One region of the Pararhizobium sp. genome, then DNA from elsewhere that is predicted to be linked to it. Evidence: predicted binding sites of a transcription regulator. Region 1 holds the regulator's gene; the other holds the start of a gene.
What was found. The regulator LexA, encoded in region 1, represses DNA repair genes until DNA is damaged. The targets are predictions, from matches to a motif close to TGTTCNNNNTGTGTTCNG.
Positions count from the first base shown of each region.

Region 2: ACQY8Q_RS11735 (ImuA family protein) is a predicted target of LexA. The motif match lies at 3,219-3,236, and genes of this name have one in related genera.

Region 1 is NZ_CBDIHY010000003.1:3,556,818-3,562,260, forward strand. Features, by position in the region: gene ACQY8Q_RS23040 (hypothetical protein) at 1-1, shown strand, start outside; tRNA gene ACQY8Q_RS23045 (tRNA-Cys) at 245-318, opposite strand; gene lexA (transcriptional repressor LexA) at 614-1,324, opposite strand; gene ACQY8Q_RS23055 (hypothetical protein) at 1,577-1,909, shown strand; gene ACQY8Q_RS23060 (hypothetical protein) at 2,010-2,288, opposite strand; tRNA gene ACQY8Q_RS23065 (tRNA-Asn) at 2,510-2,584, shown strand; gene ACQY8Q_RS23070 (SDR family oxidoreductase) at 2,645-3,559, opposite strand; gene ACQY8Q_RS23075 (TetR family transcriptional regulator) at 3,650-4,255, shown strand; gene ACQY8Q_RS23080 (APH(3'') family aminoglycoside O-phosphotransferase) at 4,393-5,181, shown strand; gene ACQY8Q_RS23085 (LysE family translocator) at 5,266-5,443, shown strand, end outside.
Region 2 is NZ_CBDIHY010000003.1:1,282,080-1,287,522, forward strand. Features, by position in the region: gene ACQY8Q_RS11725 (error-prone DNA polymerase) at 1-777, opposite strand, end outside; gene ACQY8Q_RS11730 (DNA polymerase Y family protein) at 774-2,201, opposite strand; gene ACQY8Q_RS11735 (ImuA family protein) at 2,242-3,198, opposite strand; gene ACQY8Q_RS11740 (metallopeptidase family protein) at 3,369-3,803, shown strand; gene ACQY8Q_RS11745 (DUF1737 domain-containing protein) at 3,843-4,049, opposite strand; gene ACQY8Q_RS11750 (HpcH/HpaI aldolase/citrate lyase family protein) at 4,046-4,954, opposite strand; gene ACQY8Q_RS11755 (hypothetical protein) at 5,069-5,329, shown strand.

The sequences.
Region 1 (5,443 bases):
AGCAAAAATCCCCCCCTTTTCCGTGACAAGCAGGCCGGGACTGCGGATGCAGAACGTCCATCGACCACTGCCGCCTGCCTTTGTCTTCCCGGTCAGGAGTGACGGGAAAGCCGAAACCGTTTGATCGGTCCTGTCTAAAAATTCTTCCCGGGCAGATACTGTCACGCCGTGCAAGACCGTTGGGTCAAAGCAAGCAACGGCAGTGTCTTGTCCTGAACTAATTTTCGTTCCGCGTGGGAAAATTTGGAGGCCTCGCCCGGAATTGAACCGGGGTGCAAGGATTTGCAGTCCTCTGCGTCACCACTCCGCCACGAGGCCTCACGAGTTCAAATAATCGAACTGTGGCGGCGGTTTAGAATGATCCTAGACAAACCGCAAGAGGATATTTCCGAAAAACGTCCTTGGTCATTGGATCACAGGCAAGTTTCAGTGCTTCCAGTCCGCTCACAAAACCGCAGCGACCGTCATATTCCAATATGAGCCATTCAGCGTGAGCGCCGGCCTGCCCGGCGGCACACGACAATATCGTGCCGCGCGGTGTGATGCGGTCGCATCCTCAGACCAGGCGACCATATTTCACCCGCAAGCAGGCCGGAAACGCAATGCTTTCAGATCAATGATAGCGCCGGATCAGTCCGACGAGTTTGCCCTGTATCTTGACCCGGTCAGGTCCAAAAATCCGTGTCTCGTAGGCTGGGTTGGCGGCTTCCAGTGCGATCGAGGCACCTTTGCGGCGAAACCGTTTCAGCGTTGCTTCCTCATCATCAACCAGCGCGACGATGATTTCGCCGGGGCTGGCACTGTTGGTGTTGCGGATGATGACCGTGTCGCCATCGAGAATACCCGCCTCGATCATCGAATCGCCGCGCACTTCAAGCGCATAGTGCTCGCCCGGCCCGACCATCTCGATAGGCACGGAAATATCATGAGTGTTATTCTGGATTGCCGAGATTGGAACACCGGCGGCAATCCTGCCCATGACCGGTATCGAAACGGTGTCGCTGTTTGCAGCGGTCTTGGCGGGTGCGGGAGGTGCCGGTTGCGCGCCAAGACTGCCCTGAATGACGCTGGGCGAAAAGCCGCGCTTGGGCTGGAGGCTCATCGAATAGGCCTCCGGCAACTTGATCACTTCCAATGCCCGCGCACGATTTGGCAGCCGGCGGATAAAGCCCCGCTCCTCAAGCGCTGTGATCAACCGGTGAATGCCGGACTTCGAGGCCAGATCCAGTGCATCCTTCATCTCGTCGAACGATGGCGGTACGCCCGATTCCTTCATTCTTTCGTGAATGAACAGAAGCAGTTCCTGTTGCTTGCGGGTCAGCATGAACGATCACTCCAGAATCGAGAAACAAATCAAGAACGAACACTATCTGTTCCATATGTGTTCCGCAAGTCCCTAAAATTCAGCCAGTGTTTTCAAGGCAATCAAACATTTTCACCGAACGGTGAGCGTATGAGCATCTGGCCTCGATCGCGGCCTGTGGCCTGGCGGAACCTTTGCGCGGCCGGAGCCGTTCCCGATTCTTAGAACTGTGCAACGGACGGCATAATCCAAACACCGTCCAAGGAGGCTTTGATGGCGAAATATATTGATGAGCGCGGCGACCGCGTTTCCGATGCCGACACGACGAAAACGGTGGAGTTGAGTGGTGTGCAGTCCCGCCAAGGCTTTCTGGGCCGTCCGGTGCTGATGGTGCTGGTCGGCGGTCTGGTCCTCGCTGCGCTGGCTTGGGCCGGCGTCGAAATGTATGGTGAGAGCACCGACAATGATGCGGCAACGAAAATCGAGGAAAAGTCCTCTGGCCCTAACAGCGATGCGATGTCGAAGCAGGAAGCTCCAGGCGACTTGCCAGCGCAACCGGTGCCTGCGGACAAGGACCCGACGCCACAGACAGGCTCAGGCGGATAGAGGGTTCGAATCCTTTTTTTCCGACGTCAGCTCTCTCGAATCGGGAGAGGCTTTTTGGACACAGAGGTTGTTGACGGACGAAAAGATAAATCTGTGTGTTCTAATTGGACGTCTGCCACTTACGGGCCCACCATACGTGAAGCCGGCGGCGGCGGCGGCGCACGAAGGCAAGGTCGTGCGACAGCACGATGAGGCCGAGCGGTACCATCCAGAAACCGAGAATCGGCAGGAACCCCAAAATACCGCCGAAAATCAGCCCGCAACCAATGGTGATGCGCAAAAGGCGCGATTGCGGCAGCCGCATGCGCCATGTGCCAATGACGAGTTCATGCGTGCGGGCATCAATTCCGAATTTTTTGGTTTTCCGCTGTTCTGCCATCAATTCTCCACCAACCAAATCTCTGCCGTCCGCCAATGCCTGCGATTGTCGTCTTCGTGCGGGCTGATGCCCCACAAATCAACAGCATGCCTCAACCTCTCACATGGGGAGTTGTCCACAATCAGACAAGATTGTGCGTTTTTTTTGAAAAATCGCTTGGCAAATCGGAAAAGCATTTGTATTAGCAGCCTCACTTCTGCAGCACACACCGCCGCAGATTATCCCTGGTAGCTCAGCGGTAGAGCATTCGACTGTTAATCGACAGGTCGCCGGTTCGAATCCGGCCCGGGGAGCCAGTTTCCAAAGGCCTTGCTGAAAAGCAAGGCCTTTTTGGTATCAGGCCCGTTTCACCTCCCCTACCGATAACCGCTGGCATCTGCCGGTCTGCCTGCATCCTGTACCTCGGTTATATAGCGCCAGCAGTCAGGCCGGGATCCGTCGAGGTCCGTAAAGCCGTAGAGTTTGGCCAGATCGCCGCTGGATGTCGACTGGCCGTTAAAGCGGCTCCGCTCCGGGTCTGCGGCAAGGGCCGCAACGGCGCGGCCGGTAAAGCGCGGGGTTTCGGAAATCACGAAATGCGGCTCGGCTTTCGTTGCCTCCATCCAGTTTTCCTCGCGCACGCCAAAGATATCGAGCATCATTTCGGAGCGCATCCAGCCGGGCGAGATGGCAACAGAAGTGGCTGCATGCGGTGCGAGGTCCTGTGCGTGCGCCCAGGCCATGCGGGTAACGCTGGTCTTGGCGAGATCGTAGAACGGGCTAAGCCGGTAATGGGTGGCATTATACTCTGCAGTACCATCGGTCATCTCCACCAGCAGGCCGCCGGGCTTCTCGATCATCAACGGCAACGCGTAATGGGCGGTGATCAGATGGGTATCGATCGCCAGCCGCAAAAGCTTCAGGCCATTGTCGAGCGCGTGTTCCCAGACAGGCTTGTTCCATTCGGTCAAATACTCGCCGCCCCAGATATCGTTGACGAGAATATCGAGGCGTGATTCGTCACGACGGATGCGGACGACCAGTGCCTCGACGTCCGCGTGGACAAGATGATCCACCCGCACGGCAATGCCTTTGCCGCCGGCCTTGGTCACCAGCTCCGCCGTCTCTTCGATCGTTTCCGGGCGGCCATAGTCCGATTGCTGGGTTCGTGTCGTGCGCCCGGTCACGTAGACGGTTGCACCGGCAGCCCCCAATTCTATGGCGATGCCGCGACCCGCACCGCGCGTCCCCCCGGCCACAAGTGCGATTTTCCCCTGCAGGTCAGGTGTCATGTCCTTGTTCTCCTTTGACATCGGAATCAAAACAGCATTGATAATAAACGAACGTTCGTTCATAAATAAAATGAATACAAGGGGAAATTGATGCCGCGTCCACGTTCGCTGTCCGACCAGCACCTTCTTGATCTGGTGTTGACGCTGATCCATGCCGAGGGGCCGGAGGCAGCGACGTTTTCGGCTGTCTCCAAGGCCAGTGGCTTGTCCGGTTCGACCTTGGTGCAGCGATTTTCGACCAAGGCGGCGATGCTGCGTCAGGCTTTGCTGCACGCCTGGGACCAGCTCGATGCCGAAACGGCGCGGCTGTGCGGGGCAATCCCCAGGACGCAGCAAGGCGCCGTCGCCCTGCTTGTCGGTCTGTCGCAGAATTATGGCGACAGCGCCGCAGTCTATGCCGATGGCCTGCGTTTATTGCGAGAGGATTTTCGTGATCCCGCGCTGCGGGCTCGGGGAGCGGCCTGGGGGCGAACGCTCGTCGAGGCCATCAGCGCGTGCCTTGCGAAATCCAGCCGGCCGGAGATGATAGCACGGCTGATGCTTGCCCAATGGCAGGGCTCGCTGCTCTGGTGGGGATTTGAGGCGGACGGTCCGGTCGTGCCTTATGTGGAATCGCAACTTCAAGAATTTCTCGCCGAACTCGGCAGTTCATCTCCTCCCTCGCCGGCTTTCTTCGGCAAACAGGATTTGGCGTAAAAACTTGGACATTTTCCGTTTAGTGATAGTGAAATCGCGTTTCCCAATATCTATCTGGGGCGGGGGCGTAACATCGCCTTCGCCAAGCAAGCCATGGGGGATGACGCGTGACTGACTATCGACCCGGTGCAGCACAGTTGAAGGGCTTTTCTCTCGGAAGCCAGTGGATCGCCCATCATCACGGCGAATCGGGTGACGCGCTGTTTCGGCGGGTCGATGGCAGCGCTTATGCAAAGGTCGCTACCGGCAGTGGTGTGGCGCTGCTGGATGACGAACGGCGGCGGACGGCATGGCTCTCACCCTACAAACTCGGATCTCCCACAGTTCTCGATTGGCAGGTGTCGGACGACGTGGCGTGCCTCGTGACAAGCGCCGTGCCCGGTATTCCAGCAGATCAGATCGAAGCGGCAGAACTGCTCAAGGCCTGGCCGTCTATTGCGGCGCGGTTACGCGATCTCCATGCCATTCCGGCAAAAGATTGCCCGTTCGACCGTGGCTTACAATCCATGTTCGACCGGGCGGCCGACGTGGTTGGCCGTGGTGGCGTCAATCCGGATTTTCTCGATCCGGATGATCACGATATACCGCCGCAAGCGTTGCTCGACCGGGTAGAGGCGGAACTGTCCGAGCGATTGCTGCAGGAAAACCTTGATCGGGTCGTTTGCCATGGTGATGCATGCATGCCGAATTTCATGATTGATCCGGATACGCTTCGCTGCACGGGAATGATCGATCTCGGACGGTTGGGCACGGCGGACCGTTATGTCGACTTTGCCCTGCTTGTCGGCAATACCCGCGAAACATGGCGCACGGCAGACGAAGCGCAGGCAGCACAAAATCGCTTGTTCGACGTACATGCGATCGCGACTGCCGACCGGGCACGGCTCGATTTCTATCTGCGTCTCGACCCGTTGACCTGGGGCTAAGCTAAGCACAACGTACGCGCGACTTTCTGAAAATCCTGTTGTATAGATCAGGTTCACAATCATGACCGGAGACAGGAGCAGTCAATGCCATCGATCGAGTTGCTTATCGCCTTCATCGCCACTACGGCGGTCTTTGCCTATATTCCCGGTCCGGCAATGCTCTATGCGGCGGCCCAGACGATTGCGCGCGGCCGCTGGTCGGGGCTGATGGCAGTTCTGGGTATTCACCTCGGCGGCTACTTCCACGTCATTGCCGCAGCCG
Region 2 (5,443 bases), 2.3 Mb from region 1:
AAGATTGAAGGATAGCCGGCGAAAGAATTTGGCGGAGTTGGCGATAGCGTCTGGATAATCCCGGAAAATTCTGGTCATCTCCACCGGGTTTTTCAAATGCCGCTCAGCATTGGCTTGAAGGCGCAAGCCTGCCTCTGCGATTGTGACATGTTCCCGGATAGCAGTGACGATATCTGCCAGTGGCCGATGACCGGCGGCATGATACAGCGCATCATTGGTAGCAAGCAGCCGAACTCCCGTCTTCCCCGCGATTGCGGCCAGACAGGCGAAATCATGCTGATCGAAACCATCATAATGGGGTGTCATGCCGAGATAAAGCCGACGGCCCGCATAATCCTGCAGTTTAAGCAAAAGCTGCGTCAGGAACGGAGCATCGGGCCGGCAAGCCCCTTCCAGGACGATCAATTGAAGCTCTTCCTGCCATTCCAGTAGATCGGACAGGAACAGCGTACAGGTCCCCTTCTTCGACCGCAGGTTCCCCGCGCTGAGCATGCGGCATAGATGTGCCCACCCCCGGCGATTGCGCGGGTAGGCGATAATGTCCGGTGTGCCGTCGGCAAAGACCAGCCGCGCGCCGGGTTGAAACGCGTAGTTTTCGAGCTTTGCCTTGGCATGGGCGCGGACCACGCCAGCCACCGTGTTGCGATCCGCGATCCCAAGGCCTGCCAAACCGATCTTTTGGGCCGTGACCACCATGATCTCGGCCGGAGCAGACCCTTCCAGAAAGGAAAAATTGGTTCTGGCGCCGAGTTCATGGAAGACCGGTGCGGCGCTCATGCGAAAACCCCATGCACAAACCACTGAGGTGACGCGACGGTCTGGCCGTAGAGGCCATCGCGGAACAGCCAGAAACGCCGGCCATCCGCATCCTCGATGCGGAAATAATCCCGCGTTAGGGCATCTTCTCCGTCGATCCACCATTCGCCGGCGATCCGCTCGGGACCTTCGGCCCGGGCCACCTGATAGGTGATCTTGCGCCATTTGAAACTTGCAGGCGCGCCTTCCGGCAATTCGGTGGCGATCGCATCCACCCGTTCCGGATGACGGAAAAGCCGCAAGGGACGAACGGAGGACAGGGCGGCGGCTTTGGGCATATCAAGCCTCTGCTGCACAGTAAGCCCGGCAATATCGGCAACCGGTGAAAAACCCGTCGCCCTTTCTGGCACATGGCTTTCCTGCAGCACCAGCACGGACAAGCTCTCCGGCCCGAAGCGCGCCATAACCCGATCTGCAAAAGCCGAAAGGGGGCGGGTCTGGTCCGATCGTCCGGAAAAATCCTCCTGAATGGCCGTGTAGCGTTCGGTCTTCAGCACGCAAAGGCGCAGGATCTCGAAACCGTAGCCGGCATCGAGATCATCATGGATGGCCTGAAGCCGCTCGCGGTAAAGCGCCGAGATCCGCTCGGGGTCTTTCAACGCAGCCGACGTGGCGGCGCGAATGCGAAAAACCTTACCATCCACCCGGAAGAGCACGAGTTCGAACAGGCGGCCACCCTCTTCGCGCTCCTCCAAACTCTGCCGCAGGCTTTTGGCAAGCTGCAATGTCAGCCCGAGAATATCGGCTTCATCCTGAATGGGAGAAGCAAGGCGCCGCTCCACCGACAGGCTTGCCACAGGAAGACGTGGCGAAAGCGGTTCGTCCTCGAAACCCAGCGCCTGATCGAGGCGCAGAAGCACGGACGGGCCGAAGCGGCGGGCCAAAGGCGCCCGCGGCAGAGGAATGAGATCGCCAATGGTTTTCAGGCCGACGCGTGCCAAGGTCTCGATCGTGTCCAGGGGAAGCCTGAGTGCCGCAAGGGGCAGGGAAGACAGAACCTCTTCGCCATCCTGAGGCCCGGCGATTTGCCCCGGCCGGTAGCGCGCCATCGCCCATGAGAGGCCGGCCGACGAGGAGATTGCCCCGCGTGTCTCGATACCCAGGCGAACAAGACGGGAGAGGATGTCGGCCAGAAGCGATTGCTCGCTGCCATGCAGATGGACGCAGCCGGTGATATCCAGATAAAGCCCGTTCGTCCTATCCATCGCCACAAGCGGCGTATAGCCGTCGCACCAGTCGGCAAGCGATGTCAAAAGAGCCTTGTCGGCAGTAGGATCGGCCGCGATGACCTCGATGCCGGGGCGCATGGCACGCGCCTCCGCCAGGCCTTGCCCGCGTTTCAACCCGGCCTTTTCACCGCAGATATCAAGAGCTGCAATACGCATGGCATTCTGGATGCGATCGACAAAGACCAGCGGCGGATGGTCAGGACGCTTTCTGGAAAGCCATGATACGCCCCATTTCATCCGCGCCACCCGGTCTGCCGGCAGGTGCGGGAAGTTCAGCGACAGAATGCGCTGGCTGGAATTTTGCAGGAGACGCGGCTGTCTCTGGGACGAAATGTCGGAAACTGCGGGCATGGGAACTCCATTCCATCAAAAGCTCAAGAGGTGCAAAGGCCCTGCTTTTCTCAACGGTGACCCGGAAGACCGGATTGCCGATGCTGCCGGCCAGCATCGATCCGTCCGGAAGCGGTCGACCCGCGGTGGGGGCGGGGGCGACAAGGAATCGAAAGAGGGCACTGCTCGCCTCTTCCTCACCTGCTTGGCGCAAAAGGAAAATTGGCACGTGACCGGTCCGGGCGCGCATATGCAGGCGGCGGCTTTCGTTCAGGCCGAACTGGGCCGGATTTCCCCGGACCTCCAGAATGATGGCCCTGAAGATCGGTACAGAGAGCGCCGCTTCAGCAATCCAGAGCGAATCGGCGATGGTGCGAGGGCTGCTGAAGATGCAGCACCCGATGTCCAGCCCATAGGCCTGCAGCCCCCGGCCATAAGGAACTCCCGCCTCCGCGCCCGTCATTCCCTGACCGATCCAAAGAATGGGCGAGGCAGCTTCTGCGCGATGGACAGACTGGCAAAGGACGGCGAGCGCCAGGACAAACCCCATGGCAGCCCCAGCGTCGCGGGTTTCTGCGGCGCGGATTTCAGTGAGCCCACCAAGCGGTAGGCCTCCCTGAAGGATATCGTCGAGCGCGGCGATGCCAAGGGGAAGAACATGCGTTGAAACGCCTTTATCCTCGTTGCCGGCCCTCGGCTCAAAGCCCGCTGGAGCACCCTTCCTGGCGGCTTTCAAAAGCCCGGGCACGTTTTCGTTTTCCAGCTGCGCAATGGTTTCGCGGAGCGCAAAAAGACGCTCGCGCGTCATGGGCGTCTGCACCATGACGTCACTCCAATTCAAATTGTTCCCGTTATGTTCTTATAGATTCCAGAGCTTCAAAGAAGAGTCAACGGGATTCTCTAAGAATTTATTCCTTGACAGGGTTCAACCAAATTCAACCCTCGAAAAACGCTGGGGAAATGGCTATATCAGGGGGCAAGTAAGGAGTGCCCATGGCCCGTATAGACCAGAGCGACGATTGGCGGGAACGCCACGCGCCGACAATCAGCACATTCGAATCCCTTGCGCTGGAGGCCTACAGCCACCTGCCGGAGGAATTCCGGGCGCTGGCCACCGATCTGACCATCGAGATCGATGATTTTCCAGATGAGGACGTTTTCGAGGACATGGCGCTGGAAACGCCGTTCGATCTGCTCGGGCTGTTCGAGGGGCGCGGCATCGGCGAGCGTTTCACCATGGAAACCGGCGAAATGCCGAACCGGATCATTCTCTACCGCCGGCCGATCCTCGATTATTGGGCCGAGAACGAGGAGATGCTGGGCGACATCATCACCCATGTTTTGATCCACGAGATCGGCCATCATTTCGGCCTGTCGGACGACGACATGGAGCGGATCGAGGAAAGCGTCGAGCATGTGGGCGGCTGAGACGGTTGAACCGCCCCAGCAGCTTTCAGTCAATCAGGATCAGTGTTCGGACAGCTTGGTGTCGGGGGTGTATTCCTTGCCCTCGACATCCTTGACGACGGCCTGGCCGCACATCATGGCCCGGGTTTCCTGGTTCCAGGCATAGGTCGGCGAACCATAGAGGTCCCAGCCCTTGTTGAGGGCGGCGGTGACCTTGTGGCAGAAGGTGGCGTCGTCGATGGCGGTCAGAAGGCGGTAAAGTTTCAAGGTTTTTTTCCTTTTTCGTTGATGGCATCGGCCTTGGCAGCGAGCCGCAGGGCTTGATCGAGATGAAGACGCTCGACCATCAGGCCGTTGAGATTGATGACGGCTTTATCCACATTTTCGGAAAGCGCAAAGGCATCGATGATCGACCTTGCTTCGGCAAGGACGGTCTCGGCGACACCGAAGGCGCCATTGGCCGGGGCGATCTGGGCCGGGTGGATCAGCATCTTGCCATCAAAGCCCATGTCGCGGCCCTGAGCGCATTCCGCCGCGAAACCCGCATCATCCCGGAAATCGTTGAAGACGGCATCGATGATATCGAGGCCGCAGCTGCGGGCAGCGAGCAGGATCTGCATCAGCCAGGCAATCAGGTAGGTGCGGCCGGGCAAAGCGGGCACGCCGGTTTCCTTGCGCAGGTCATTCAGCCCCGGCACGAAACAATCAAGCCTGCCGCCGGAGGTCCGGCCGGTTTCTGCAATCGCCGCTGCATTGAGCACGCCGCGCGGGGTCTCGATCATCGCCCAGAGACGAACGCTATCCGGCGCATCGTTTTCCGACAGGAAATCCACGACCGCCTGGATATCCTGCGGACTTTCGACCTTGGGCAAAAGGATGGCATCGGGCGACAGTGTCAGGGCGAAAGCCAGATCCTTTTCACCGAACGGCGTTTTCAGATCATTGATGCGGACGATCACTTCGATATCGCTGCGGCGCTGCCGCTTAAGATGATCGGCCAGAGTCTGGCGGGCGGCAACCTTGTTGTCGACCGATACCGCGTCCTCGAGATCGTAAATCACCGCGTCGCAGGCAAGGGTGGCGATCTTGGCAAGGGCGCGGGCGTTATCGGCGGGCACGCACAGAACCGAGCGGCGCAGACGGGCAGGGTGGCGATCGTTGGGCGAATTCATGCGGCTTTTGTGCCCGGCTTTCGCCATTTTCGCAAGGCAGACCTGTAATACGGAAGTAGGTCTTGCAACGCGGCGCGGGCGAACCCACATTCTGGGCAACGAAAGGTGACGACAATGCAAAGCATACGCTCTCTCCTCCTGACAATCGCAGGCATCGCGTTCACGCTGATGGCCTTCGTGTTTACCGCCTCGCTCGGTCTTGCCCTGATCGGCATCGCCTCGGTGGTGATGATCGGGACAACGATTGCGGCGCGGCTCGCTCCCAAGCCAGTGCGCGCTACCGTGAACCGCAATTCTGGGAACCGCAATTCCACTCGCCAGCAGCGCGAACCGCGCATCTGGAACGACGGCCGCGGCACGATCATCGATCTTTAAAGCCGCTTTGCGGGCTTTCCGGCGGCGGGGAACAAGATTCTCCTTCATTTTGGCGTGAAATTGCTCTAAACGCGGGGCGGAAATTTTTCCGCCCCGTTGAAATCGAAGGCCATT